DNA from 2 places in the Mesorhizobium sp. WSM4823 genome. Region 1 is predicted to be linked to the other one. Evidence: predicted binding sites of a transcription regulator. Region 1 holds the regulator's gene; the other holds the start of a gene.
What was found. The regulator LexA, encoded in region 1, represses DNA repair genes until DNA is damaged. The targets are predictions, from matches to a motif close to TGTTCNNNNTGTGTTCNG.
Positions count from the first base shown of each region.

Region 2: dinB (DNA polymerase IV) is a predicted target of LexA. The motif match lies at 1,602-1,619, and genes of this name have one in related genera.

Region 1 covers NZ_JBVVQL010000002.1:462,873-477,364, forward strand. The annotation lists gene gltX (glutamate--tRNA ligase) at 1-1,272, opposite strand, end outside; gene AC0L26_RS07150 (ComEC/Rec2 family competence protein) at 1,375-3,831, shown strand; gene lexA (transcriptional repressor LexA) at 3,825-4,577, opposite strand; gene AC0L26_RS07160 (molybdopterin molybdotransferase MoeA) at 4,682-5,887, opposite strand; gene moaC (cyclic pyranopterin monophosphate synthase MoaC) at 5,887-6,384, opposite strand; gene trpC (indole-3-glycerol phosphate synthase TrpC) at 6,451-7,302, opposite strand; gene trpD (anthranilate phosphoribosyltransferase) at 7,307-8,317, opposite strand; gene AC0L26_RS07180 (peptidyl-prolyl cis-trans isomerase) at 8,314-10,206, opposite strand; gene tpiA (triose-phosphate isomerase) at 10,351-11,118, shown strand; gene secG (preprotein translocase subunit SecG) at 11,293-11,754, shown strand; gene AC0L26_RS07195 (L,D-transpeptidase) at 11,967-13,100, shown strand; gene AC0L26_RS07200 (CTP synthase) at 13,231-14,492, shown strand, end outside.
Region 2 covers NZ_JBVVQL010000017.1:2,228-16,719, forward strand. The annotation lists gene AC0L26_RS28105 (hypothetical protein) at 1-157, opposite strand, end outside; gene AC0L26_RS28110 (hypothetical protein) at 366-734, shown strand; gene AC0L26_RS28115 (GNAT family N-acetyltransferase) at 817-1,275, shown strand; gene dinB (DNA polymerase IV) at 1,677-2,918, shown strand; gene AC0L26_RS28125 (FAD-dependent oxidoreductase) at 2,996-4,516, opposite strand; gene AC0L26_RS28130 (DUF2182 domain-containing protein) at 4,614-5,507, opposite strand; gene AC0L26_RS28135 (DUF1326 domain-containing protein) at 5,516-6,148, opposite strand; gene AC0L26_RS28140 (sulfite oxidase) at 6,674-7,831, shown strand; gene AC0L26_RS28145 (adenylate/guanylate cyclase domain-containing protein) at 8,139-10,334, shown strand; gene AC0L26_RS28150 (YHS domain-containing (seleno)protein) at 10,346-10,864, opposite strand; gene AC0L26_RS28155 (ankyrin repeat domain-containing protein) at 10,878-11,468, opposite strand; gene AC0L26_RS28160 (OmpA family protein) at 11,583-12,095, opposite strand; gene AC0L26_RS28165 (L,D-transpeptidase) at 12,106-12,765, opposite strand; gene AC0L26_RS28170 (hypothetical protein) at 13,036-13,245, shown strand; gene AC0L26_RS28175 (flavodoxin family protein) at 13,495-14,085, opposite strand; partial or broken gene AC0L26_RS28180 (ATP-binding protein) at 14,055-14,479, opposite strand.

The DNA.
Region 1 (14,492 bases):
TTCGCGGATCGCAGCCTCCGCGGCGGCGGCCGTCCAGTCACCTGAAACTGCCTTCAGCACCGCGTGGGCACCCCGCAGGATCTCGCGCGCCTCACCGCTGAGCAGCGCTGCCGCCTTCTCGTCGATCGGCAGCGGCCGCTCGGCGAACAGGAAGCCGGCGCCGTCGACAAGCTCGACCAGCGTCTTGGCGCGCTCCTTCAGGCCTGGCAGCGCTGCAAGCAATTGCGCCTTGCGCGTGTCGTCGAGGCGCGTTGCGATCGCCGGGCCGCCTTCGAGATAGGGCAAGGTGGCGATGAAGATATCGAGCAATTCGGCGTCGCTCATCCGGCGCATATGCACGCCGTTCAGGGCCTCCAGCTTGGCGAAGTCGAAACGAGCGGCGCCCTTGTTGACGTCGCCGATATCGAACCAGGCAATCATGTCCTTGATCGACATCACTTCGTCGTCGCCATGGCTCCAGCCGAGCCGCGCCAGGTAGTTGAGCAGCGCCTCGGGCAGATAGCCCATGGCGCGATAGGCCTCGACACCGAGCGCACCATGTCGCTTCGACAGCTTGGCGCCGTCGGCGCCGTGGATCAGCGGAATATGCGACATCGACGGCACGTCCCAGCCCATGGCTCGATAGATCACCATCTGGCGGGCGGCGTTGGTCAGATGATCGTCGCCGCGGATGATGTGGGTGATGCCCATGTCATGGTCGTCAACGACGACAGCATGCATATAGGTCGGATTGCCGTCCGAGCGCAGGATGATGAAATCGTCGAGATCCTTGTTGGGGAAGCGCACCTCACCCTGCACGAGATCATCCACCACCGTCTCGCCCTCGGTCGGCGCCTTGATGCGGATGGCGCCCTTAACGCCCGCAGGCGCCTCCGACGGGTCGCGATCGCGCCAGCGTCCATCGTAGCGGGGAGGGAGCCCCTTGGCCCGCGCGCTCTCGCGCATCGCCTCCAGCTCGGCTGGCGTCGCATAGCAATAATAGGCCTTGCCCATGCGCACCAACTCCTCGGCCACCTCGCGGTGGCGCGGCGCGCGCTCGAACTGCGATACCGGCTCGCCGTCCCAGGTGAGGCCGAGCCAGGAGAGTCCGTCGAGGATGGCAGCGGTTGCCGCAGCCGTCGAACGCTCACGATCGGTGTCCTCGATGCGCAGCAGCATCGTGCCGCCGGTGTGTTTCGAATACAGCCAGTTGAACAGCGCCGTGCGCGCCCCGCCAATATGCAGGAAGCCGGTGGGCGAGGGGGCAAAACGGGTGACGACCTTGTCGGACATGGAACTCTCGGGCAGGCGCAGGAAACGGATGTGGTTGCGCGGACTTTCGCGCGTCGCGCGTTCATGTAGCATAGGAGGTCAAGGGCGCAAGGGGCAGACCCGATGGCTGGACCAGGCCGCGGCGTGAACGAGAGCGAGGGCGCGGTCGCAAGCGTCAGCGAACGATCGCTGTTTGCCGACGTTCCTCACGCCGAGCCGCTACCCGTTTCGTTGCCTGGGTCGCACCCGGGCATCCAGCCTCTTTCGCCAGCCCGCTCCGCGCCAATACCCAGTCCAACACCCGGGCTTGTCGTTGGCTTCCGCCGACAGTTCCGTCGCCTCGCACCATCCGCTGTCCGCAACAGCGTTGTTTCGGCGGCCGGCATGGAACTCGACCGCGGCGTCGCCTTCCTGCTGGTGCCGGTTTTCCTGGCATCCGGCGTGATCGTCTATTTTTCGCTTGCCGTGGAACCGGGCTTTCCCCAACCCATCGCCGTCGTGGTCCTCACGGCATTGTGTGCAGCGGTCACGCGGTCATGGCGCAAAACGCATTTGTGTTTCATGGCAGCGTTGCTGTGCGCACTCGGTGTGCTCGCCGCCAAGGTTGAAACCTGGCGCGCGGGAACGCAGATGCTCGGTTCGGTAATCCAGACCCAGCTCACCGGCCGCATCGTCAGGCTCGACCAGATGGCGAACGGCCGGATCAGGCTGACCATCGACGTGATATCGACCGCTCGGCCGACACTGCGTTATGCACCGGAACGTGTCAGGGTTTCGGCACGCAAAACTCCCGCCGAGATGACCGCAGGCTCGGTGGTAACCGGCTATGTGAGGCTTCTGCCTCCGACTGGCCCGGTTAGGCCGGACAGCTATGACTTCTCCTTCGACAGCTATTTCGCCGGTATTGGCGCCAGCGGCTTTTTCCTCGGCAATCCGAAGATCGTCGCTTCCGAGGATGCACCGTTAGCCGCGCGCCTTTCCGCCTCGATCGAAAAGGCGCGCGAAAGCATCGCCGACCATATCAGGGACAGCATCGGTGGCGCCGAGGGGGAGATTGCCGCAGCGCTGATCGTCGGCGTGCGTGCCGGCATCCCCGAAGAGATCAACGAATCGATGCGGCGCACCGGCATCTATCACATCATCTCCATTTCCGGCCTGCACATGGCGCTTGTCGCCGGCACCATCATGGGATTGCTGCGCGGCGCCTTTGCGCTGTTTCCCGATTTTTCGTCGCGCAGGCCGGTCAAAAAATATGCGGCCGGCGCCGCACTCGTTTCCATAGCTGCCTATCTCATTTTTTCCGGTGTCGTGGTCGCGGCTGAGCGCAGCTTCATCATGTTGGCGGTGATGCTTGTCGCCGTGCTGTTCGATCGGGCCGCACTCACCATGCGCAATCTGACGATTTCAGCGATCGCCGTCATCGTCGTGTCGCCGCACGAGGTGGTCGGCCCCAGCTTCCAGATGTCCTTCGCCGCGACCGCAGCCCTCGTAGGCGCCTATGCAGGCTGGTCAGACTATCGTGCCGACAAGGCCAAGGCGCCGCCGCAGCGACGGTCACCGGTCGCTTTCGTCACGCGGAAACTCCTCGCTGGGACAGGTGCAATCGCAATGACCTCCATCATTGCCGGCAGCGCCACCGCGCTTTTCGCCATCTGGCACTTCCAGCGCGTCTCGCCGCTCAGCCTGTTCGCCAATCTGGCCGTCATGCCGATCGTCACGGTCGTCATGTTCCTGGCCGTCGTCAGCGCCTTGGCAATGCCTTTCGGCCTCGACGGGCCTTTCCTCTACATGATGGGCAAGGGGCTGACGGCGATGATTGCAATATCGGGATGGATCTCCGAGCGTTCGCCGGTCGATGCAGTCGGGCTGATTTCGTTGCAGTCGGTTCTGATGGTGACGGTCGCCCTGGTCATTGCCACAATGGCGACGACATGGTTGCGGCTTGCGGCACTTCCCTTTGCGCTCGCCGGCCTGCTAACGATTTCCGAGACACGCACCCCCGACGTGCTGATCTCGGAGGACGCACATCTGGTGGCGCTGCCGATCGGCGGCGGCGAACTTGCCATCAACCGAGTGCGTTCGAACGAATTCACCACCGACAATTGGAAACATGCGCTGATTTCAGCGACCATTGTCGAGCCGGAGACATTCGAAAAAGGAGACGTGCGGTTCGACATCGCCGATCCGGCCGACCTGCCGCCGGGATCGCCTTTCTACTGCACTGACGGCCTCTGCATCGCCCGGCATCCGTCCGGCGCGATCATCGCGCTCGCCGATGACCGCAAAACCGCGCGGCCAGCCTGTGGCTTTGCGGATTTGATCGTCATCGACGATGCCACGGCCTATTATAATCCCTGCCGCAACCCGCTGGTTCTCGTCGTCACCAAACGCCAGCTCGCTCGCATGGGCAGTGCCGCCGTTTTCTTCGACCCGCTATCTGCGACGACGCGCGCAGAAATCCGTTTTGCCGTCGAACAGCCATATAGGCCCTGGCATGAGCAGCGGAGATTCTCGCGCGAGGCGAGGGGCTTGCCGCCATACCGCAAGGCCGAGAAACCCGGGAAAGCTGTCGCTCAGTAACGCCGGATCAACCCGACCAGCTTGCCTTGCACCTTGACCCGGTCCGGCCCGAATATGCGCGTCTCATAGGCCGGATTGGCGGCTTCCAGGGCGATCGAGGCGCCTTTGCGGCGGAACCGCTTCAGCGTCGCTTCCTCCTCGTCAACCAGGGCGACAATGATCTCGCCAGGTTGGGCGGTGTCGGCGTTGCGGATGATGACCGTATCGCCGTCAAAAATGCCGGCCTCGATCATCGAATCACCTTTGACCTCCAGCGCGTAGTGCGCGCCGCCGGTGATCATGTCCGGTGGCACCGAGATCGAATGCGTCTGGTGCTGGATGGCATCGATCGGCACACCGGCAGCGATACGACCCATCACCGGGATGGAGACGGTGGCGACAACGTCGTCGTCGTTGCCGGCCGCAGGCATGCGTGAAGGCGCCGGCTTGATCTGCCGCCCGAGGCTGCCCTGCCCATGGCTGCTCTGCCCAAGGCTGCCCTGAATGACGCTCGGCGAGAATTTGCGCGCCGCATTGAGGCCGGGCGCGATCGAATCGGGCAAGCGCAGCACTTCCAGCGCGCGAGCGCGGTTGGGCAGCCGGCGAATGAAGCCGCGCTCCTCCAGCGCCGTGATCAGCCGATGAATACCCGACTTGGAGGCGAGGTCGAGCGCTTCCTTCATCTCGTCGAACGATGGCGGAATGCCGCTTTCCTTCAGCCGCTCGTGGATGAACATCAACAGCTCATGTTGTTTGCGTGTCAGCATCGCGACCCCCAACAGAATCAGAAAAACAAACCCAGAACAAACACTATCTGTTCCAGTTGTGTTCCGCAACTGTTTAAAGTTTAATGAATGCGTTGACGGTTTGTTCAGCGTAACATCAGCACGCTGCAGGCGGCGCCTGTCGCGGCTGGGGGTGCAAATGGCTCACGCACGATCAGCCCGTTCGCGTCGGCCAGCATCCTGAGCATCGAGGAATCCTGGATGCCGAACGGCGTCGCCGTTAGCGTGCCGGCGTCTTCCTTCACCACCGCGCGTACATAGTCCTGCCTGAGATCGTTGGCCGGCATGGCGGCGCCGAGCCGCGCCTGACGCATGTCCTGCCGGTAGGCGCGGCCGCCGAGCCGCGCAAGCAACGGCTTCAGGAAAAGCTGTGTGCAGACCAGGCTCGCCACTGGATTGCCAGGCAGGCCGATGCAGCGGACGTCGCCCAGCCGGCCGAACATCAGCGGTTTGCCCGGCCGCATGGCGATCTTCCAGAAATCGAGCGTCATGCCTTCGCCAGTCAGCACGTCATGGACAAGGTCGTGGTCGCCGACTGAGGCGCCGCCCAGCGTGACGATGACGTCGGCTCCTGCATCGACCGCTTTTTTCACCAGCGCGGCGATCGCCTCCTTGCGGTCGGAGGCGATGCCGAGATCGAGCGCGTCGGCGCCGACCAAGCGGGCTGCGGCGGCGACGCCATAGGCATTTGACGAGATGATCTGGTCGGGGCCAGGCTCGCTGCCCGGCGGCAGCAATTCGTCGCCGGTAGCGATGATGGCGACCAACGGCCGTTTCACCACGCTGACCTGCGGATGGTTGGCCGCCGCCGCCAGCGACAACGCCGCCGGATCAAGCAGGCGGCCTTTCTCCAGCAGAACGTCGCCCTTTGAGAAGTCAAGCCCGAGGCGGCGGATGTTGCGGCCCTCAACCGTCGAAGCGGTCACTTCGATGCTGCCACCGCCGAGGTCGCGGACATTCTCCTGGATAACGATGGTGTCGGCGCCTGCGGGAAGCGGCGCGCCGGTGAAGATGCGCACGGCCTCCACCGGGCCGACTGTTCCGGCAAAGCCGCGTCCGGCCGGCGCTATGCCGATCACCGAAAGTGTTGCCGGCACGGCGGCGACATCCTCGACCCGCACTGCATAGCCGTCCATGGCGGACGCGTTGAAGGGCGGCTGGGTGCGGAGCGCCGTGAGCGGCTCCGCCAGCACGCGGTCGGCGGCGTCCATCAGGGCGACGCTTTCAGCTCGCAAGGGCGCAGCATCTTCAAGCAGGCGCTCTAGCGCCTCGGCGACCGGAAGCAGCGCCATTATTGGCCCGCCTCTTGGGCGCCTACCTTGTAGTCGCCGGATTTGCCGCCGGTCTTTTCCACCAGCCTGATGCCGGAGATCACCATGGCGCGGTCGACCGCCTTGGCCATGTCGTAAATGGTCAGGCAAGCGACCGAGACGGCGGCCAGCGCCTCCATCTCGACGCCGGTCTTACCGGTGACGCGGGCCAACGCCGTGACCTTCAGGCCGGGCAGCGTCGCGTCCGGTTCGATGTCGACGGATATCTTGGTCAACAGTAGCGGATGGCAGAGCGGAATCAGCTCATGCGTCCTCTTGGCCGCCATGATGCCGGCGATGCGCGCCGTACCGAGCACGTCGCCCTTCTTGGCGTCGCCATCGAGGATCATTTTGAGCGTCTCCGGCAGCATCGAGACGAAACCCTTGGCGATCGCCGTGCGCGTCGTCTCCGCCTTGTCGCCGACATCGACCATGTTGGCTTCGCCTGTCGCGCCAAGATGGGTGAGGGCAGCCGCCATCGTCAGATGGCCTTAAAGCGACGTGCGTCCGTTTGGACGCACATAGTACGCTCTAGCACGCTGGATTTATGCATCGTGCTCTCCGAAAATCGATTCCGATTTTCGGGCCGATGCATGAGCCGGTGCCTTGCCCGTCAAAAGCAGGTGCGTTGCGGCAGCCACGTCCTGTTGCCGCATCAGGCTCTCGCCGACAAGGAAGGTGCCGATGTCGCTTTTTTCCAGCCTGCGGCAGTCCTCGTGCGAGAAAATACCGCTCTCGCTGACCAGCAGGCGGTCGGCCGGCACCATCGCCGCGAGCCGCTCCGAAGTATCGAGACTGGTTTCGAACGTCCGGAGGTTGCGGTTGTTGATGCCGATCAGCCGTGACGACAGTTTCAGCGCGCGTTCCGTCTCGACCTCGTCATGCACCTCGACCAGCGCGTCCATGCCGAGTTCGAAAGCTGTCGTTTCGAGCTCCCTGGCCATGGCGTCATCGACGCTCGCCATGATGATCAGGATGGCATCCGCGCCCCACGCGCGGGCTTCGAACACCTGATAAGGCTCGAACAGAAAATCCTTGCGCAAGGCGGGCAATGTCACGGCGTTACGCGCATCGGTGAGGAATTCAGGCGCGCCCTGGAAGGACGGCGCGTCGGTCAGCACCGAAAGGCAGGCGGCACCACCTTTCGCATAGGCCTTGGCCAGTGTCGGCGGATCGAAATCGGCGCGAATCAAACCCTTGGACGGGCTCGCCTTCTTGATCTCGGCGATCAGCGCGAAACTGCCGGATTTGCGCTTGGCTTCAAGGGCCGAAAGAAAGCCGCGTGGCGCATCGGCGTCTTTCGCCCGCGCCTTGATCTCGGCAAGCGGCACGCGCGCCTTTGCCGCCGCGATCTCGTCGCGCTTGTAGGCTTCGATCTTGCGCAGAATGTCAGACACGGCTCTATCCGTTCGAAATCTCGACCAGTCGGTCGAGTACTTGCAGCGCGCGGCCGCTGTCGATGGCTTGCGCCGCCGTCGCCATGCCGTCGGCAAGCGTCGTCGCCTTGCCCGCCACCACCAGTCCGGCGCCGGCGTTCATCAGCACCGTGTCGCGAAAGGCGCCGGCAGCGCCGCCCAGCATGTCGCGCAGCGCCTGGGCGTTGTAGGCGGCGTCGCCGCCGCGCAATTCGTCCTTGGTGTGACGCTTCAGCCCGACCGCTTCCGGGGTCAGTGTGAAGCTGCGGATCTCGCCGCCGACCAGTTCGGCCACTTGGGTTTCACCGGTGGTGGTAATCTCGTCATAGCCGTCGCCATGGGCGACCCAGGCGTGGTCGGTGCCCAGCGCCTTCAACGTCTCGGCCACCGGCATGATCCACTCCGGCAAGAACACGCCGACCATCTGTCTGGCAACACCGGCCGGATTGGAGAGCGGACCAAGCAGGTTGAAGATGGTGCGGGTGCCGAGCTCGACGCGGGTCGGGCCGACATGCTTCATCGCCGGATGATGCGCCGGCGCGAACATGAAGCCGACGCCTGCATCGTGGATGCAGCGGCCGATCGTTTCCGGCGGGATATCAATCTTGACGCCGAGCGCGGTCAGCACGTCGGCGGCGCCGGTCTGCGAGGACAGTCCGCGGTTGCCGTGCTTGGCCACCGGCACCCCGCAGGCGGCGATGACGAAGGCGGATGCGGTCGAGATGTTGACGCTGTGCGAATTGTCGCCGCCGGTGCCGACGATGTCGATGGCGCCAGCGGGGGCATCGACGCGCAGCATCTTGGCGCGCATGGTAGCGACGGCGCCGGAAATCTCGCTCACCGTCTCGCCGCGCACGCGCAGCGCCATCAGGAAGCCGCCGATCTGGCCGGGTGTCGCGTCGCCCGACATGATGATGTCGAAGGCCTCCCGCGCCTCCTCGAAGGAAAGGGCGTTGCCGGCCGCGACCTTGGCAATATGGGACTTGAGCGCGCTCATCTGGTCAGGGCTTGGGCAACGGCGGTCTGGTCGATGCGAACGTCGTATTGCGTCTGCAACTGCGCCACCAACTGGTCGAGCAGGTCGCCGGACATGCCGGAGGTGAAGGATTTCTGCGCGTCGTCCGGTACCGAGCTGGCGTCGGCTCCGGCAGGCTCGAAGACTTCGGCGATCTTGAACAGGATCTGTCCGTCGCCGGTGGGCGAGGGGATCAGCCCGGTCCCGCCTTCGCCTTCACCGAACATCGCCGCGGCTCCTTCTTTGCCGAAATCGACGTCGTCCGCCTCGCGCTTGACGCCGCGCTTGGTCTTCTTCTCGAGCTTGAGCTCGCTCGCGATCACATCGAGCGTGGCGCCAGCATCGAGACGCTTTTCGAGTTCGTTCGCTTTTGCGGTGAGCCGCTTGGTCGTTTCCGCTGCCGTCCAGTCGGCCACTACCTTCTGGCGGACTTCCTCCAGCGTGCGGTCGCGGGCCGGCGTGACCGAATCCACCTCGTAGAACACGAAGCCGTTGCCGGCGGTGGTGAGGTCGGGATTCTCGGCGCCGGGTTCGGCGTCGAACACCGCTTTGATGAGATCCGGCGATTCCGGCAGGTCGTTGACGACGGTGCCGTCCGGCCTCTGGCCGGTGCGATCGATCGCGTCAATGGTGACGACCTTCAGCTTCAGCTTTTCGGCAGCTTGCGCGAGCGTGCTGCCCGAAGCGCGCATATCTTCGTAATTGTCATGCACATCAAGCAGAATGCGGCTCGCCTCGCTCAGCGCCAGATCCTTGCGGATCTCAGCGGACACTTCGGCCAGCGGCTTCACCACTTCGGGCTTGATGTCGGTGACGCGCAGCAGCACCGGACCAAAAGCGCCCTGAACGACCGGGCTGACCTCGTTGGCGTTGAGCGCGAAGGCGGCGTCTGCCACCGCCTTGTCGGCGATCTTGTCCTTGGTCAGCGTGCCGAGCAGCGTGTCGGCTTGCGTCTTACCCTCGGCGGCAACGATCTTGTCGAAAGTTGCGCCGGTCCTGAGTGAATCGAGCGCTGCCTTCGCGGCATCAGGCGTCTTGAACACGAGCTGTTCGATGGTGCGCGTTTCCGGCGTGGTATAGCGCCCCTTGTTCTTGTTGTAGTCCTCGCTGACCTGTTGGTCGGTCACGGCGCTCAGATCCATAATGTCTTCCGGCTCGAGCCTGACATAGGAGAATTTGCGGTATTCGGGCGCCGCATAAGTCTTCTTGTTTTCCTCGAAATAGGCCGAAAGCGCGCTGTCGGATGGCGCTTCAATCGGCTCGACCAGCGATTTCGGTAAGGTCACATAGTCGATGGTGCGGTCCTCTCCACGATAGAGTGCCACCGCCTTGAAGAAGGTATCCGGAACCTTGAGGCCGTCCGAAACCGCCTCGACGATCTGCTGGCGCACAGCTTCCTGGGCGCGATTCTTCAGATAGTCTTCCGGCCGCATACCGACCTGTTGCAGAATGTATTCGAACGTTCTCCTGTCAAATCTGCCGCCGGGACCCTTGAAGGCCGGGTCTTCATGGGTGAGTTGGGCCAGCCGGTCCTTGGACAGTCCAAGCCCGAGCTTGCGGGCCTGTTCATCGAGGACTGCACCCGACACGAGTTGCACCAGGACCTGGTTGTCGAGGCCAAGCGCCGTCGCCTGCTCGCGGCTGATGCGCTGGCCGAATTGCTGCGACATCACGCTGATCTGGCGATCATAGGCGAGGCGATACTCATTGATCGACACTTTGGTGCCTCCGGCCGTGATAACCGCGTCGTGACCTGCAAAACCACCCGCCACCTGCCCGGAAATGCCCCAGACGAGAAAACTCAACACCAACAATATCAGCAGCGCCTTCGCGACCCAGGTCCCCGCCGCGTTTCTCAAGATACCAAGCATGGTCACTTCCGATTTTTGCGCATTTTCGCATGCGCCGAGTCTGAAACAAGCGCAATAGCGTCCTTCCGGCCCACTGTCGATTGCTTTGTGGGCTGAGTTTGCTAGTGAGGACACAGCCGAATATTGCCCGGAGAAGCAAATCCCATGACGCCAGGAATCCGCCCGCTGGTCGCAGGCAACTGGAAAATGAACGGCACCAGTGCCTCACTCAACGAACTCAGGATGATCGGCAACGGCTTCATGAGCGGACTCGATGCTGAGACCGAAGCGCTGGTCTGCGTTCCGGCGACCCTGCTTGCGCACGCTGCAGAGATTTTGTCGCGCACGCCGGTCCGGGCCGGCGGCGAGGATTGCCACACCAAGGAGAGCGGCGCCCATACCGGCTGCATTTCGGCCGAAATGCTGAAAGATGCGGGCGCCAGCCACGTCATCGTCGGTCATTCCGAACGCCGCGCCGATCACAATGAGGACGACGCCATTGTACAGGCCAAGGCGTCCGCCGCGTGGCGTGCCGGGCTGGTGGCCATCATCTGCATCGGTGAGACGAGAGCCGAGCGTGAGGCGGGCGCTACGCTCGACGTGCTGTCGCGCCAGATCGCCGGCTCGGTGCCGCCCAACGCCACGGCGTCGAATACCGTCATCGCCTACGAGCCGGTATGGGCGATCGGCACAGGACTGACGCCGACCGCCGCCGACGTTACCGAGGCGCACGTGCATATCCGCGAAAAACTGTCGGAAAAGCTTGGCAGCGCAGCGGCGAAGATGCGCATTCTCTATGGTGGCTCGGTCAAGCCGTCGAACGCCGTCGAACTGCTTGGCGTGAAAAATGTCGACGGCGCGCTGGTCGGCGGCGCCAGTCTGAAGGCGGCGGACTTTCTCGGCATCGCCGAAGCCTATCGAAATATATCGTAGCACCCAGCCCTGTCGGGCTAGGATAGGCAGTGCCGCAGCGGAAATCGTTGCAAAGGGCGCATTGCTTCCCATATTCCGGCTGCGGGCTTGGAAATGCCATCAAAGCATTGTATTGAGCCGCCTCCAAATCACCGGTCGTATCCACGGCCGGGCAAGGCTTTGCCAGGATAAACTATGGAAACCGTACTGATCGTCGTCCACCTCATGGTCGTGCTCGCTCTTGTCGGCGTGGTGCTGCTGCAGCGCTCCGAAGGCGGCGGCCTCGGCATCGGCGGCGGATCGGGCTTCATGACCGCGCGCGGCGCTGCCAACGCGTTGACACGGGCGACGGCGATCCTGGCGGCGGCTTTCTTCGTCACCTCGCTGACGCTGTCGATCATCGCCCGTTACGGCGAGAAGCCGATCGATATTCTCGATCGCGTGCCGGCGGCGAACGGCGCGGGCGGTGGCGTGCTCAACCAGTTGCCTGGCACTACGGCGCCTGCGCCGCCTTCCGGCAACACGGCACCGACGCCGCCTTCCGGCAATGATGCAGCAGCGCCGGCTCCCACTGCGCCGCCTGCCGCGGATTCGACCACGCCGCCGGCCACAAACGGCGCCACGGCGCCGGTGACGCCGCAGGTTCCAAACCAGTAATCAACGGACGTCCGGCGCCGCGATCTGTTGTTGTTTGAACACAGTCGCGGCAAATGCCGCACGATCACGCAGATTCGACCGGGCACGGCACGACGCGGCGCTTGAGGCGACTTCGATTAATCGATTATAGATTGCGCGCGGCACTTTCGGGGTCCTTGGGGGACGCCGGGCGACGCCGTGGGCAACAAGCATTGAACGATCGGATCTTCGCCATGCAGCTTCGCAGCTTCATTTTAGCCGGCCTTTGTGCCGCGCTCAGCCTTGGTGCGCCCGCTTACGCGGCCATGCCGGCGGGCAATTCGGCCTCTAAGGCCGCAGTGACAACGGATGTCGTCAACGTCGCCGCCAAAAGCGATACGGCGCAACTTAGGCTCCTCAAAAAGAAGAAAAAGCCGACTTCGGACGATCTTGCCCAGATCGGCAAGCTCGAAGCCAAGATCGCCGCCGACAAGGAGGCCGCTCGAGCCAAGGCGATCGAGGCCAGGAAGCTGTCGATGCGCGAGGCGGCCAAAGCCAAGGCCGACGCGGAACGGCAGGCATTTCTTGCCAAGAAGGGCCTTGCCCAGAAAGATAAGCCTGCTGCCCAGCTGGCTGACGTCAAGCCGGCTAAGAACAAGGCCGTCAAGATCATCGAACCGGTTCAACCCCTCGTACCGATCCAGTCGGCCGAACCAGTTTCCGCCGAGGCCATGAACGTTGCGCTGGTCCGCAACAATGGCGAATTGCGCAGCGAGGCGATCGGACAGAAACCGCAGAGCGTCGGGCTGTTCGCCGGCCTGTTCGGCGGCAACGCCTCGTCCTCTTCGATGTCGCTGCTCCCCGAGACGCGCGCTCTTGACGCCGCACTCGCCAGGAAGGAAGCCAAAAAACAGTTCACGGTAAAGCCGGAGTTCGTGCCGCAGAGCGTGGAGTTCACCGGCTACAATCCCGGCACCATCGTCATCGATACGGGCGCGCGCCGCCTCTATCTCGTCGAATCCTCGTCGACCGCCCGCCGCTACGCCATCGCCGTCGGCCGTGAGGGCTTGCAGTTCAAGGGCACGGTCGCAGTTGGCGATAAGCAGGAATGGCCGCGCTGGATCCCGACGCTCGACATGCAGAAGCGCGAGCCGAAGAATTATGGGCGGTACAAGGACGGCATGCCCGGCGGCGGCGACAACCCGCTCGGCGCGCGCGCCATCTATCTCTATGAGGGTAAGAAGGACACACATCTGCGCATTCACGGAACCATCGCGCCGCAGTCGATCGGAACGAGCGCCTCCAATGGCTGCTTCCGCATGATCAACGAGCATGTCATGGATCTCTACCGCAGGGTGAAAGTCGGCACCAAGGTCGTCATCATCTGACGTTTTAAACGATACTGCCGAAGGGCCGGCTACGCCGGCCCTTTTGTTTTGCTCGCCCGTCACGCCTTCTTGGGAAAAAGCCTTCGCGGCGCTTTTTTCTCTGGCGGAATCAATTCGGCCGCGTTAAGCGATGACTCCCATGGCGCGATATGTATTCATCACAGGCGGCGTGGTTTCCTCACTCGGAAAAGGCATCGCTGCAGCGGCCCTTGGGGCTCTCTTGCAGGCGCGGGGTTACCGCGCGCGCATAAAGAAGCTTGATCCCTATCTCAACGTCGATCCCGGCACGATGTCGCCATACCAGCATGGCGAAGTCTTCGTGACCGACGACGGCGCCGAGACCGATCTCGATCTTGGCCACTATGAGCGCTTCACCGGCCGCTCGGCCAACCAGCAGGACAACATCACCACCGGCCGCATCTACAAGAACATCATCGAGCGGGAGCGGCGCGGCGACTATCTTGGCGCCACCGTACAGGTCATTCCGCACGTCACCGACGAGATCAAGAATTTCGTCCTCAACGGCAATGACGACTACGACTTCGTCCTGTGCGAGATCGGCGGTACCGTCGGCGACATCGAGGCAATGCCGTTCCTGGAGGCGATCCGCCAACTCGGCAACGACCTGCCCCGCAACAACGCCGTCTATGTCCATCTGACCCTGATGCCGTACATTCCGACGGCGGGCGAGTTGAAGACCAAGCCGACCCAGCATTCGGTCAAGGAGTTGCGCGGCATCGGCATCGCGCCCGACATTCTTCTGGTCCGCGCCGATCGCCCCATTCCCAAGGAAGAGCGCCGTAAACTGTCGCTGTTTTGCAATGTGCGCGAAAGCGCGGTCATCCAGGCGCTCGACGTGCCGCACATCTACGACGTGCCGATGGCCTATCACAATGAAGGGCTGGATTCGGAAGTGCTGGCCGCCTTCGGCATCGATCCGGCACCGAAGCCGCGCATGGAACCCTGGCAAGCGGTGTCCAATCGCATCCACAATCCGGAAGGCGAGGTGACCATCGCCGTCGTCGGCAAATACACCGGCCTCAAGGACGCCTACAAATCGCTGATCGAGGCGCTGTCGCATGGCGGCCTTGCCAACCACGTCAAGGTCAAGCTCGACTGGATCGAGAGCGAGATATTCGAGAAGGAGGATCCGGCGCCGTGGCTGGAGAAGGTCCATGGCATTCTGGTTCCCGGCGGCTTTGGCGAACGCGGCGCGGAGGGCAAGATATTGGCGGCGAAGTTCGCCCGCGAACGAAAGGTGCCGTATTTCGGCATCTGCTTCGGCATGCAGATGGCCTGCATCGAGGCGGCGCGTTCGCTGGCCGGCGTCGAGCATGCCTCTTCGACCGAATTCGGCCCGACCGAGGAGCCGGTTGTCGGCCTGATGACCGA
Region 2 (14,492 bases), on a different contig from region 1:
TGAGGCGCCCCGAAAGGGCTGCCAGCGGCGTCTGCGCGCTCACGCCGTAACGCCTGAGCTCAGCTGGCTTCCACCATCTATTGCGGCCGCAATCCATACACTCGACCGCGATCGAGACAACCTCGGCGATCGTCGCTTCCTTGCCCGGCAATGCCATCGCCCCTAGTGCCTCCGTTCCTGTTTTGTTCACATTCTTATGGGTTTTTCCCAAGGAGTCGAGTCGGTTCCGCTCAAACCGATGAAAAAGTTTAACTTGTATCAGTTTTTAAGTTATGCTTATATTCGATAGCGACGGATAATAGTGCCGCGGACGAACGGATGGGCCGAGTATCCGTCGCGGCCGCCGCCCAGCCAAGGAAACGAGCATGGACGCCCTCTCCGCTCAATTCGCCCGCGATTGCGGCTATACCGGCGACAGCCCGGCCATGCTGGCAGCCTTGGCGGCCATCCGTCTCGACGGCATAGGCAAGGCGCGGCTAGGGCATGGCCAGCGCAAGGCGATGGTCGACCGGTTGAAGCACGGCGAGGCCTTGTTCCTGGCAGCGATCCGCCCGGCGCAGTCGGCCGAGGAGGCGCTGGAGGACGCCGCCCGCTTCATCGCCTCTTATCGCAACATGCCGCGCTGGCGCCAGGAAAGACGCGGCGCCGATCTCGCCCGTGCCAGGCAGCAGCGGCTCCTGGCGCGCTTCTTCCGCCGTTTTGGTCACCGCCTCTGGGCACAGCAGGCGGCGTAAGCCGGCGGTAGCCGACGCCATCCGCCGCCAATGGCTGGACCGCACTTGCCGTCGCCGACGCCACGCCGTAAATCTCCCCTCGATGAGCGAGATTGAATTCCGTCGCGCGCAAGCGCCCGATCTGCCGGCGATTGTCGCACTGCTTGCCGACGATGCGCTCGGCGCCGGCCGTGAAGACCCGTCGACGCCGCTCACGCCGTCCTATCTCGAAGCCTTCAGCGCAATCGAAGCCGATCCCAACCAGCTGTTGGCCGTAGCTGTCGAAGCCGGGCAAGTGATCGCAACCCTGCAGCTCAGCTTCATCCCAGGCATTTCGAGGAAAGGCGCCTGGCGCGGCCAGATCGAAGGCGTTCGCGTCGCCCGCCACCGGCGGTCCGGCGGCGTCGGCAAGCAGATGATCGAATGGGCGATCGAAGCGTGCCGTTCGCGCAATTGCAGCTTTGTCCAGCTCACCACGGACAAGAGCCGAGGCAAGGCGCACGCTTTCTACGAGCGCCTCGGCTTCACTGCGAGCCATCTCGGCTACAAGATGGCGCTGTAGGGGGCACCTTGAACATTCCGGAGTAGGTGCCGTCGGCGAAGCATCCAATCTCCCCCCTTGCGGGGGAGATGCCCGGCAGGGCAGAGGGGGGTGCTGTCCCTCCGGCCTGTCAAACAATCGCAGCCACGCCCTCGGGCTGGTTTCCGGTTGGGAATGACTGTAGTCGACAGTTTGCGATCCTTCCCGCCCCCCTCTGTCCTGCCGGACATCTCCCCCGCAAGGGGGGAGATCGGCCGTCATCGCAGCTTTCGCCAACCAGCAACGCTGGAAGGCAGGCGGATTGGGGGCAGACCTGCCCTCCACAGTCCTTGACAATCCGCCCCATTTGTTCTCTTTATGTTCCACACGAAACCACCCTCAAAACAATGCGGCGTTCGAACCGCCGCGGGCGAACGGGCCGGATGGAAGCCAACATCCTCCACGCGGATCTGGACGCCTTCTATGCCTCGGTCGAACAGTTGCTCGACCCGGCCCTGCGCGGTAAGCCGATCGCCGTCGGCGGCGGCGTCGTGCTGGCCGCGTCCTATGAAGCCAAGGCTTTCGGCGTGCGTGGCGGCATGCCGGGGCGGCGCGCGCGCGAACTCTGCCCCGGCCTGATTTTCGTCGGCGGCCATTTCAAGGATTACCAGCGGCTGGGCGATGCGGCTATTCAGGTGCTCGGCGATTTCACGCCGCTCGTCGAGCGGATTTCCATCGACGAGGCCTTCGCCGACGTCACCGGCTGCACCCATCTGTTCGGCCCACCGGCCGAGATCGCCGGCACGATCCGCCGCCGCGTGCGGGCCGAGCTCGGCCTGCCGATCTCGGTCGGCGTGGCGCGCACCAAGCATCTGGCCAAGATCGCCTCGCAAGTGGCCAAGCCCGACGGGCTGATGGTCGTCGATCCCAGCCACGAGCTGGAATTCCTGCACGATCTGCCGGTCGAGCTGATGTGGGGCGTCGGCCCGGTGACCAGGGAGCGGCTGGCCGGCATCGGCGTCAACACCATCGGCGAGCTGGCGAAGACGCCGGGCTGGTCGCTGGAGCGCCTGCTCGGCCCGGCGGCGGGCGAAAAGTTCAACGCGCTGGCTTGGAACCGCGATCCGCGCAAGCTAGAGACGCAGCGCCGGGCGCGATCGGCCGGCGCGCAATCGGCGCTCGGCAGCAAGCCCGCCGAGGAACAAGTCTTCGTGCCGGCGCTGCTGCATCTGGCCGACAGGGTGGCCACCAGGCTGCGAGCGAAATCGCGACCCGGCCGCACGGTGACGGTCCGTGTCCGCTTTGCCGACCTGCGCTCGGTGACGCGCTCGATCACGCTCGACCAGCCGATTTCGGCAACCGCCATGCTGGCCGAGATCGCCGAGGCGCTGGTGCGCAAGGTGCTTGCCGATCATCCGCACGAAAAGACCATCTCGCTCTTGGCGATCGCCGTCTCGCATCTTGAGAAGCAATCGGCCCTGCAGCTGGAACTGCCGCTCGGCCTCAACGACGACAGGCGCCGTCCCGGCACCAGAAAGGGCGCGGCGCGCTGGACCGCCGACCGCGCCATCGACAAGATCCGCGACCGTTTCGGCTGGGAGGCGGTCGGTTATGCCTCGGTCGCGCTCGGACTGTCGCGGTCGGTTCCCGACGCATTTCGCGAGCTGGCGGAAAAGGAATTGTGAGGCGGCTTGGCCGGTGTAGGGAAGTAGGGGGTGTGGGGGAGTACGGAAATTGGCCTTTGCCTTACTGCCCTACTCCCCTACTCGAGCGAAGCCAACGGCGACACCGCAGGTCCGTTCAAAGCCGTGCCGTCGATAGCGAAATGCGAGCCATGGCAAGGGCAGTCCCAGCAGCGCTCGAGGGAGTTCCAGTGGACATGGCAGCCGACATGCGTGCATGCGGCCGAGCGCTTGTAAAGCGTGCCGTCGTCATCGCGAAACGCGGCGATTTTGCTGAGCCCTTCGCGAACGATGGCACCTTCTCCCGCTCGCAGTCTGTCGGCGGAATCAATTTCGCCAGGCGCGACATACTCGGCAAAACTCTTGATCGCAGTCGCATTCTCCGCCAGGTAGTCGCCGATCGCGCCTGCCGTCTTGCGCGACGGCTCGTAAAGCTCGCGCCAGGGGCTTTCCCCCTTCAGAATCAGGTCGGAGATCAACAGGCCGGCGACGACGCCATGGGTGATGCCCTGGCCGGAATCCCCAGTCGCCACAAAGACGCGGCTGTTGCCAGGATTGCGGCCGATGAACCCCGCATAATCGACGGTCTCCATCACCTGCCCGGACCACCGGTTCGTTTCCACGCCGATATCGGGCGCCAGCCTTCTGGTCCAGGCTGCCAGGGCCGCGAAGCGGTCGCCGGCATCGTCGGCCTGCCCTGTTTTGTGGTCTTCACCTCCGACGATCAGGAAGTCGGTACGGCCTTCGCCAGGCTGAAGCCGAACGTAGTGATAAGGGTCCTCAGTGTCCCAATACAGCGCATCCGGTAGGGTATCGCGCGCGATCTCGAACGACATCGCGTAGGTCCGATAGGGCGCTTGCTTGGTATGGAGGGCGACCCGGTCGTTGATCGGCGAGTTGGTGGCGACAACGGCCGATTTGGCAGACACGGTAAAGCCCGAAGCCGTGGTTACGCGCACGCCGCCGTCAGTCTCCTCGACCTTTTCAACGATGGTATCGGCATAAAGCGCGCCGCCGCGCGCGCGGATGGCTGCGACCAGCCCGCGGAGATATTTGAGCGGGTGGAAGGTCGCCTGATTGGCGTATCGAAGGGCCTGTGCATCTGAAAAGCCCGCAAACGGCACGCCCCTGATCTTCTCGACGTCGACCCCGATTTTCAGAGCCGCGTCCAGCTCGCGCTTGATATCGGATGCCTGCCTGCCGGAAGCCGGAAAGAGAAAGCCATAGAGGCGCCGGAAATCGCACGCGATACTCTCCGTCTCCTGGATTGACTGGATACGGTCGATAGCAGCCGATTGGCTTTGATAAAAAATCCGCGCCAGGTCCTCACCGCGCAGTTTGATCAGTTCCGAAAAATAGTCATCGCAGACGGATGACAGGTGCGCAGTGGTGCGAGCCGTCATGCCGCTGCCGATCCGGCCGCGATCGACGACAGCTACCTTTTGTCCGGCGGCGGCCAGTTCGTACACGACCGACAGTCCGGCAATTCCAGACCCGACGACGACGACATCGACCTGTTCGCTCCGCCCGAGCGGGACCGCATCGGGCGCTACTTCGGTCGGCGCCCAGAGCGATACGGTCCTTTCGTCGCTCACATTCATCGGCGGAACCTCCCATCCCCCAACATTCGGGTAAACGAATACGAGGTTTCAAAGTTCCTCCACGCGTTTGAGAGCCCGCATAGGCGGCCCCTGGTCGTCAGACCAAAAGCGTTGCGCTGCCCCAGGCGATCAGGGCGATGCCGGCTGCGCGGCCGACCCACTGGCCGGCAGGAAACACTTTTTCAGCCAGCACCAGAATGGCGAGCGCGGCAACCCACACCAGGTTCATTACGCCACCCACGAACAACAACGCCATCAGCGTCCAGCAGCATCCGACACAGAACGCCCCGTGCAGGGCGCCCAAACGCAGCGCGCCAAACGTGTGGGGGCGCCAGTGTCGGGCAAGGAACGCCGTCGGCGTCCGGCAATGCGACAGGCAGGCATTCTTGAGCGGCGAGAGCTGATACAGGCCCGCGGCGATCAGGACGATGCCTGAAAGCCAGCGGCTCTGCGAACTCATCATCGCTGCGGAAACGAATGCCTCGCGTTCGAGCAGCCAGTGCAGTGCGGCTGCCGCGACGGAGAACCCCAGCCAGACCAGGAGATAGCCTGCCATGAATACACCGGTGGGCGCGAGCTTGTCCTGGATCTGACCCTGTGCGAGCGCATGGCGATGCACGCGCGCATAGAGCAGGATAGTCGGCGCCGCACTCGGGGACATCATGGCGACCATCATGACCCACCACATCGCAATCATCAGCGCCCAGATCGCGGCCCCCCAGACCCGCGGTTCCGTAGCCATGGCCATACCGCTCATGTCCATGCCAGACATATCCATGCCGGACATATCCATGCCAGACATATCGGAGGCCGCGTCGGCGGTTTGCTGGTGGGGGAATAGCGCGAGCCTCGACATCTCCCACGCATTCATGCCGAGCCCTGCCCCGGCGACGATATAAAGCCAGGCCAGCAGGCACAGCGCCACCACGCCCGCAATCGTGATGACGCGGTCGCGCCTAAGCAGGCGTTCCAGTGCCGACGCCCCGTCCATGCGGCGCGTCAGGCTCGTACCACCCCGTGATTGTTGAGATGCAGCCGCGCGAACTGGCCGTAACTGTCCTTCGTGTTCACCTGAACCGGCCCGCTGGTCGTGCTCGAGGCACTACCGATCTCGGCGACCGCATATTCGAAGCCGTCCGGCAACACGATCTGAGCGCGCGACTCCGCGCCCGTCACCTTGTTGCGGATCGGCTCGCCGACGGTTTCGATGTAGTCCTTGACGAAGATGCGGCCCCTGCGGCCGTCGATGTCGAGGTCGAGATCGATCTTGGTGAAAACTGGATCATTCATTTTTGTCACGGTTGACGCGTATACGGCGAACATCGTCGCGAACGGGTCAGTGTCCTGGCCGGTCATGATGCGCAGCAGCGCGTCACGCTGCCGGTCGGTTGCATTCTCGTCGACGAAAGCGATGCATTCGCCATTGCCTTCGTGGACCGCGCCAGGCCATTTGAAGATCGCAGCGATCCGCAGGCCGTCGAGAGCGGTTTCGCCATGATGGCCTTCATCGATCTGGATGCCGGCCACCGCATGGCAATGGCCCTTGTCGGGCAGCGCATTGAATTGACAGCCACAGCCATATTCGCAAGTGCAATTGACGAGTTCGCGTCCCCTGATCTCCCAAGATGTCATGCTGTCCCCCTGATCTCGAAATATTAGATCACCATCATACACCTGCGCCGGCTGCGCCGCCATCCTGTGGCGCCAAGGTTGATCGCGACAAGACGGCAGGCCAACGCGGTTTCTTGCCGAACTTGGGTGAACATCCGCCCTGGAGATGGCCAGGCCGATACCGGAACGGCAGTGATTGGGTCGGAACGGGCCTTTCCGACCGCGCCCCGAAGGTTCCGGAAGTGCTCAGAAACGGGCGTTCGGTAGCGATCCGAGCAACAACGATTTGGCAGAAAATCGGTCTGGAATGCTGCAATCATCATCATGTCCCGCCCAGGTTGTGGACACTTCCAAAGGCGCACTCTTTGCGCACGAAACGCGAGCTAGTGTTTCGCCAATGCTTCACATGCTTGACTTGCGTCGGTGATTGCCTGACCTATCCGGATACTTCCGGGTGGGCAGACCTCACATTGTGTCGCTATCCGTGATCAGGCTACGGCCTAAAGCACGCTGCAGCCCGTTCCGGATCAACCGGGAGGTAACAACATGCCTGATTTTCAGCGCAGAGAACTTCTTGTTCAAGGAAGCGCGGCTCTTGCCGCAATTGCCGCTCTCTATACCTCGCGTCGGGCTTACGCATCTCCAACACAGCCGAGCGAGGAAGTCATTCCGTGGCTGGATCAGCCGACCGAAAATCCTGACCCGGTAGGTATCCAGACGCAGCTCGTCTGGGAGGATTTGGATAGTTGGATAACGCCAAACGACAAGTTCTTCAGCATCTCGCATTTCAACCGACCAACGATCGACGAGAAGACGTGGTCCGTGGAGATCGGCGGCCTGGTCAAGAAGCCCTTGAAATTGACACCCGCCGACGTCAAGGCGCGGCCGCGGCAGGAGGTCGTTTTCACCGTGGAATGCTCGGGCAATCACGGATTTCCCTTTTTCACCGGCGGCATCGGCAATGCCCGCTGGGCAGGGACGCCGCTCGCCCCGATCCTCGAGGAGGCCGGCGTTATGGAGGGCGGCATCGAGGTCGTCTTTTTCGGTACTGACACAGGCGAGGTCGCGATACGCGACGTCAAGATGCGGCAGAACTTCGCGCGCAGCATGTCGCTCGCCGACGCGATGAACCCCGACAATCTCCTCTGCTATGAAATGAACGGAGCCGCCTTGCCGGCGCCCAATGGTTTTCCGCTGCGGCTCATTGCGCCGGGCTGGTACGGGATCGCCAACGTCAAATGGCTGGAGCGCATCGAGGTTCGCGACACCCGCTTCATGAGCCTTCTGATGGCCCGTGACTATGTCACCATCCGGGAGGAAGACCACAACGGCGAGACCGTATGGGTCGAGACTTCGGTCGGGCGAGCGCTGATAAAGTCCGCGCCTGCGAAGGCTACCCGGAAAGGTTCGGACTACCGCGTCCTTGGGGCAGCCTGGGGGGCGCCGATCGACCGGGTCGAAGTGCAAATCGATCAAGGGCCTTGGGCACCAGCGACCATCGACCACAGTGAGGAGGCCGAGCACGCCTGGAAGATCTGGTCCCTGGATTGGGCAAATCCCGCCCCTGGAGAACACACGGTGACCTCGCGCGCGGTCAGCACCACGGGACAAATTCAACCGGCAATGGACGATCCCTTGATTGCCAAGAAACACACATACTGGGAAAGCAATGGCCACGTGACGCGCCGCGTGCGTGTCGACTAATAACTTGCTGCCATGTGGCAATTGCGTTTGGATCTGCCTGATCCGGAAGCTTGCGGAGAGGGCTGGCGCGCCTATCAAAAGGGCTGCGGCGGGCACACCGCCGGGCGACTTTGACCACGGCTTCGATTCCCTTCTTCTTCGACACCAATTACGACGCGCTTCTGCTGCCGAGCTGCAGCGGCGAAAATCGGCGGCCATCCTCTAGTTATAGCCATAACACGGTCTCGCATACTCGCGTCCGGAGCAGGACTAGAATAGGGTGAAAGGCAAAGCCGCTACGACCGACCAGGGAAGGCGCACGGCACGTATGGACCGACGGCTTACGGCAATACTTGCTGCCGACGTGGTTGGCTACAGCCGCCTCATGGGCGAGGACGAGGTAGGCACGCTCGAGGGACTGAAGAGCTGCCGTCGCGAACTGATCGACCCGGAGATCAAGAAACACCACGGCCGCATAATCAAGCTTATGGGCGACGGCGCGCTCGTCGAACTCGCCAGCGTTGTCGATGCCGTCCAGTGTGCTGCTGTGATCCAGCGCCGGATGGCCGACCGCAACAAGGGTATCGCCGAAGCCCGGCAGCTCCGGTTTCGCATCGGCGTCAATCTCGGCGACGTCATCGTCGAGGGCGACGACATCTATGGAGATGGCGTGAATATCGCGGCGCGCCTGGAAGCGATGGCCGAGCCAGGCGGTGTTTGTATCTCCGGTACGGCGTTCGATCACGCGGTGCACAAAGTGGATGTCGGCTTTGCGGATCTCGGAAGGCAGCGCCTCAAGAATATCGCCGATCCGGTTCGCGCCTATCGGGTTCTGCTCGATCCCGGAGACGCGGGGAAGATCTTAGCGGCGCCACGCCGGCCAGGTTCGCCCATCATGATTTTGGCAGGAGTAGCAGCGCTGCTCATCGTCTTGCTTGCAGGCATTTTTGCATGGCAATGGCAAAAGCTCTCCGCGCTCGAAAAGCCATCCATTGCAGTACTGCCGTTTACGAATCTGAGCGGCGATCCTGGCCAGGACTATTTTGCCGACGGCATCACCGAAGATTTGATCACCGACCTTGCGAAGCTTTCCGGGCTCGATGTGATCGCCCGTAACTCCGTCTTTGCTTACAAAGGAAAACCCCTCGTTTTGGCAGATGTTGGGCGTGACCTCGGCGTGCAATTTGTCGTTGACGGCAGCGTGAGGCGGACCGGCGATCAAATCCGCCTCAACGCGCAGCTCATCGATATCGCTACTGGCGACAATCTATGGGCTAATCGGTTCAATCGCGGCATCGCGGACGTGTTTGCAGTCCAGGACGAGATGAGCCGGGAAATCGCCAAGGCGCTCGGCGTCCAAGCTTCGGCAGCCGAGAGCGAGCGAATGGCACGCCCGCCGACTGCAAATCTCGAAGCCTATGATACCTACCTGCGTGCGGAGCGGGAGGCGCGCACCGGTCGAGGCGACGGATTGCGCGAGGCGCTTGCGCTGTATGAGAAGGCGCAGAAGCTCGACCCCACCTTCGCCGAGGCCTTCGCCGCCGACGCACGGCTGAGTGTCTATCTCTGGCGCACTGCCTCCGATGATATCATTCAGGGCGCGCTTGCGCGAAAGAGAGCATATGAGAAGGCAAGCCGTGCTTTGGAGCTCGATTCGAAGTTTTCATCGCCCTACGCCGTTCTCGGAATTATGCAGGTCATGGATCGCCGCTATGAAGATGCGATCACCTCGGCGGAGCGTGCTGTCGCATTAGGCTCCGGAGACGCTGCGACGCAAATTGCCGTTAGTTATATCCAGCTGTTCGCCGGCAATCATAACAAAGCGGCATTAGCCGTCGAGACGGCATTGAAGCTTGATCCCAATCTGGCTCCGATAGACCGGGAGGTTGTCGGGGTTGTCTTGCTTTTGCTCGGGGACACCAGGAAAGCCGTTGAGACTCTCGAGCGCGCTCGCGACGATGCTCCAGAGGCGGGCAGCCTTAGGATTCTGCTCGCAGCGGCCTATGCCCGCGCCGGCCGCTCAGAGGACGCCAAAGCGGCGATTGCGGACGGCCTCCGGCTGGTGGCGAGGACCGAATCCTTGGCTCGACTGCGGTCGTTGGACGCGTTTAGGAATCAGTACGCCCATCTTCGCAACGCTGAAGATTTGGCGTCGATCATCGACGCCCTACGCCAGGCAGGACTGCCAGAATGGCCGTTCGGCTTCACCGCTGATGAACAGCACCGGTTGAACGGCGCGGAAATCGCATCTCTTGTTGTTGGCAAGACCTTGAAAGGCAACCTCGAACCCGACGGGCTTCCAGCCATTATGCAGATAGAACAGGACGGCACCGCAGTCTTCCGCACGATGACACGGATGCTCACCGAGAGGGTCTACGTCGATCGCGACCTCTTATGTGAGCAGAGCGAAAATATGTTTGGGCGCCCCATCTGTGGTCCCGTCTACAGACGCAGGGACGCTGCCGGCAACGGGTATTCTTATGTCAATGCAAGTATGGTGTTTCACTTCGTGACAGTGAATTGAGCTCGCAAGTCTCAGGGGTTATTGATCAAGTTCCAATCCGGCTCATCAGCCGCCAACTTTGCTTCGACGACCGGCCATTTAGCATCGCCCTTCGCAACAAGATCATCGGCATTGTCCGCAAAAGCCGCCGCGTTCCCTTCGTCGTAGATCAGGTAGAGCTTGCCATCGATGATCTTGAACGCTTCCGGGTCGACATTGACGGTGACGGATTCATGGAGTGCGACCTCGCCCGCGCAATACCCACCATATTGAGGAGCGTATTTGGCCGGCTCGCTCATGAACATTTCCTTGTGTTCCTTGCTGGCGAAATGCCACGGCGTGCCAAGCCACTCATAGGAAAAATCTTCGGAACCCTTCACGGCCTTGCCATCGGTGAAATATGCGACCGTGTCGTAGCCCATGATCGCCACGCCGCCGAAGTAGCCGGTATTCACCGAGTCGGCGAAGGCAGAGCCTGCACCGGCCATCAAGGTGAGCGCACATACGACTGCCGACGCCGAATTGCGAACCAGTCTGATCGATATGTTCATCTGCGTTCTCCGTTCAATCGTGGATAGCTTCGCACTTCGCAGCGTTCGCTTCGCCAAGGACTTTCGCTTGGCACATCGCGCCATGCCGTTTGAATAATTTTATGATGTCGGTATTGCCCTTCCAGAACGCGCGGGTGGTCGGCCAGTAGCCGTGAGCTTCGGGATGGTTCACATCCGCGCCTTTGCCGATAAGGAACTCTGCGACTTCAACGTGGTTTTCCTCACCCGCTACTATCAACGGCGTGACCCCAGACTTGTTGGCCGAGTCTTCCAGCACCGCCCCCTTCTCGAGCAACAGCTTGGCGATTGGGAGGCTTCCGGAAAAGGCAGCCGCATGGAGAGGGGTAAACCCACCGGAATTGCGTGCCATGACATCGGCGCCCTTGCTCAGCAGGAATTCCGCAATGGGAAGCTGATCGTCGAGAGCAGCAGCGATGAGGAGCGTTGCCTGGTCGCGTGCCCGGCTGTCGACGTCGGCACCGCCTGCCAAGGCTTGCTCCACGGCACTCTTGTCGCCGGCAGCGATGGAGTCGAACAACAGCTCACCTGCGACTACCCTTGTAGCCGCAAATACCAGCATAGTAAGTGCCAGCAGTCCGCGCATCATGTAGAATAGCATATTAGCTTCGAGTCATACAAGCTGCATTGGGCTCATCGGGGCAGATGCCGCCGTCGGGTGTGAGACTCTGCTTCGGGTCACAAGCAGAACAGCAGCCCCCTACGGCTCGTCCCTCACATCGCGCAGATTAGACACAACGCGGCGGTTCTGCGACCTGCAGGCGGTGTCGGGGCACTCGCGGACGAGCCTGTCCTTGCCGTAGCCCTTGGCCCACATGCGGTTGCGGTCTATGCCGCCGGCGGCGAGGTAGTCCATCACCGCATCGGCGCGCTGCTGCGACAGCGCCGTTTCACTTGCGCCGGGATCGTCGGCGAAACCCTGCAGCTTGAGCAGCCAGCGCGGATGCTTTGCTAACCAGGCGATCTGGGTGTCGAGGGTGGCCTTGGCGACAGAATCGAGCGCGGCCGAACCTTGCGTGAAATAGGTGCGGCGGCCGACATTGAGGATAAAGTCCTCCTCGCTGCCCGGCTGCACGTTCTGGAAGCCGGCAATCTCGGCGTTGGTGACGTCGGGCGTGGAAGGGGCCAGCGTGTTGCTAGTCGAGCAGGATGCGACCAGCACCAGCAGGCCGGCGGCGAGCAGCCGGCGCGTGTTTTCAATCATGCAGTTCATGATGCGCCAATCATTCAACAGTGGTGGAAGCGGGCGCCTGGTCGGCGATGTGCGGCAGGACCTCAACCGCGGTGCCGATCGGGCAGCGCTGGTAGAGGTCGATGATGTCTTCCGGGAACATGCGGATGCAGCCGCTGGAAGCGTCGGTGCCGATGCTCCATGGCTCCAGCGTGCCATGCAGGCGGTAGCCGGTGTCGGCGCCGTTGCGGTGCAGATAGAGCGCGCGCGGCCCTAGCGGATTGTTGGACGCGCCGCCTGCGACCATGTGCGGTAGGTCCGGCCTGCGCTTACGCATTTCGGGGGGCGGGACCCATTGCGGCCACAGCGCGCGGCGGTCGATCGTCGCGCGGCCGTACCATTTGAAGCCGTCCTTGCCGACGCCGACGCCGTAGCGGATGGCGGTCTTGTTTTCCATGATGACGTAGAGGAAGTGGTGGCGGGTATCGACCACGACGGTGCCGACCGGCTCGCTGCTGAAATACTTGACGATCTGGCGATGCCATCTCTTGTCGATCTTGGCGAAATTGGTCTTGCGATAGACAAAATTGTTGTCGCTGGCGGTACCGGCGAAAAAGGATTTTGCCGCCGCGGCTCGAGCAATATTGCTGGTTGCACCCACCGCGACCAGCGCCAGGCCGCCGAGCACGACACCCCTGCGTGATAAAACCATCGGCAATATCCCCCTATGCCAAAAGCCTGGCGGACCATAGTTGAGAATTACTTCGCCTCAAAGGGGAAAATGCTGCGTTGCTTCAGTCCGCCGTGTCCGGACGTTCATCATTGCCGAGTGCGGACGGGTCGGCCAGGTGATTGGCAGATTGCTCGACTAGCGTGGATACAGGTGGGTTGCAGTCGACCTCGACGCCCAAAAATGTAGAGCGGTCCCGGAAAGAACGTCTACCGGTCTTTTTCGGCAACGTTGCGCGAGGATTCGGTCCGCGTGATCAACGGAACGACAGGCGATTTCGAACCGCAGAAGAAACGGGTGCTCGTCATCGTCGTGCCGAGCGAGAAGCGCCACCGGCTCCGTTTCGACCGTGAAGAAAAAGGGGCCGTTCGTGGGATACGACAACGGCGCCGCGTGATCATCGGCGAGGCGCTCGAACTCGATCGGCCCGGCCCACCATTCGTCGGCACCCGGGGCGAGTAATTCCGCCGGTGACACCCGTTTACTTCCCTGCCTGCCGTACACTCCGAACGAACGTGCGGTATCGGGCTGGGAAGATAGTTGCTCCACCGCCGATTGAATACCCGCGCCGAGCACGAGGAGCTCTTGCGATTTCAGGACGCAAAGCGGTAACCGGCCGAGACTCAGGTGTTCCGAAAGTCGGGTGGGAAGATTGGTCATGTTTGGGCCCCTCGTGTCTCACCACGCGAGGAGGCAAGAGATGTGCCGGTATCACCTGCTCCCGACCCACTGCCGGATCTCGTCAGCCAATTGCTCGAGAACGCCCATCGTCCCGGCGGGGAGCGGGTCCGGAAACCGTTGCTCGGGATACGCGAGCGTTCCCCCCAGATGGACCGGCTGGGCGCAGGGCATCTCGTGCTGTTCGAAAAACTTGATCATGTTATCCGCGCATAGGCGCACACTCGGATCGTCCGCGGGATCGGTGGCGCCGTTGACGATGACCGCTCCGAGTTTTCCTTTGAGCTGTTGTTCGTCGCGCCACAGGGGATCCGATCTGTCGAGCAAGACGACGCCCAGGGCCGGCGGCATTCCGAAGCAGGTGGGAGTAGCCATCAGAATCACGTCCGACTCTTTCATGAGTGACAGAACACGATCGATCCCGTCGCCGTGGTATCCGAACGTTTGATAACACTGCTCGCACCCGAGACAGTCGATACGCTCATCGGCCAGACGCACCTGTTCCACGACCTTCACCCGCCGATCTCTCTCGAGCGAACGAAGAACCTCGCCGAGCATCCGCGCTGAGTTACTGGACGCGCGTGGGCTGCAGTCTATTCCAATGATGGTCGTCGCTTTGTCCATGTGAGTATCCCTAGTAAGGCGCGACAGTTCGATACCGAATGGCACGGGGCGAAGTTTTGAGTATCCTCACCGATGGCTTCAAAGTAGACGATACCCGCTTTTACCTTTGAATTTTCCGGATCACAATATTGCCCCCCTAAGGTCGGTGAACTGATCCGATCGAGGAGCGCGGTGGTCATCTTGGCGTCACCGAAGACCAGGGCCATTCCCCGAAGGTCAGGTTGGTGACGATGACCGAGGTCTGCTCGTAGAGGCGGCTGACCAGGTGGAATAGCAGTTGGCCACCGGACTGGGCGAATGGCAGATAGCCAAGTTCATCGAGCACGACGAAGTCTTTGCGCCCGAAATAATCGGCCATGCGTCCCTGCCGGCCGGCTCGGGTTTCGGCCTCGAGCAAACAAGCAGCG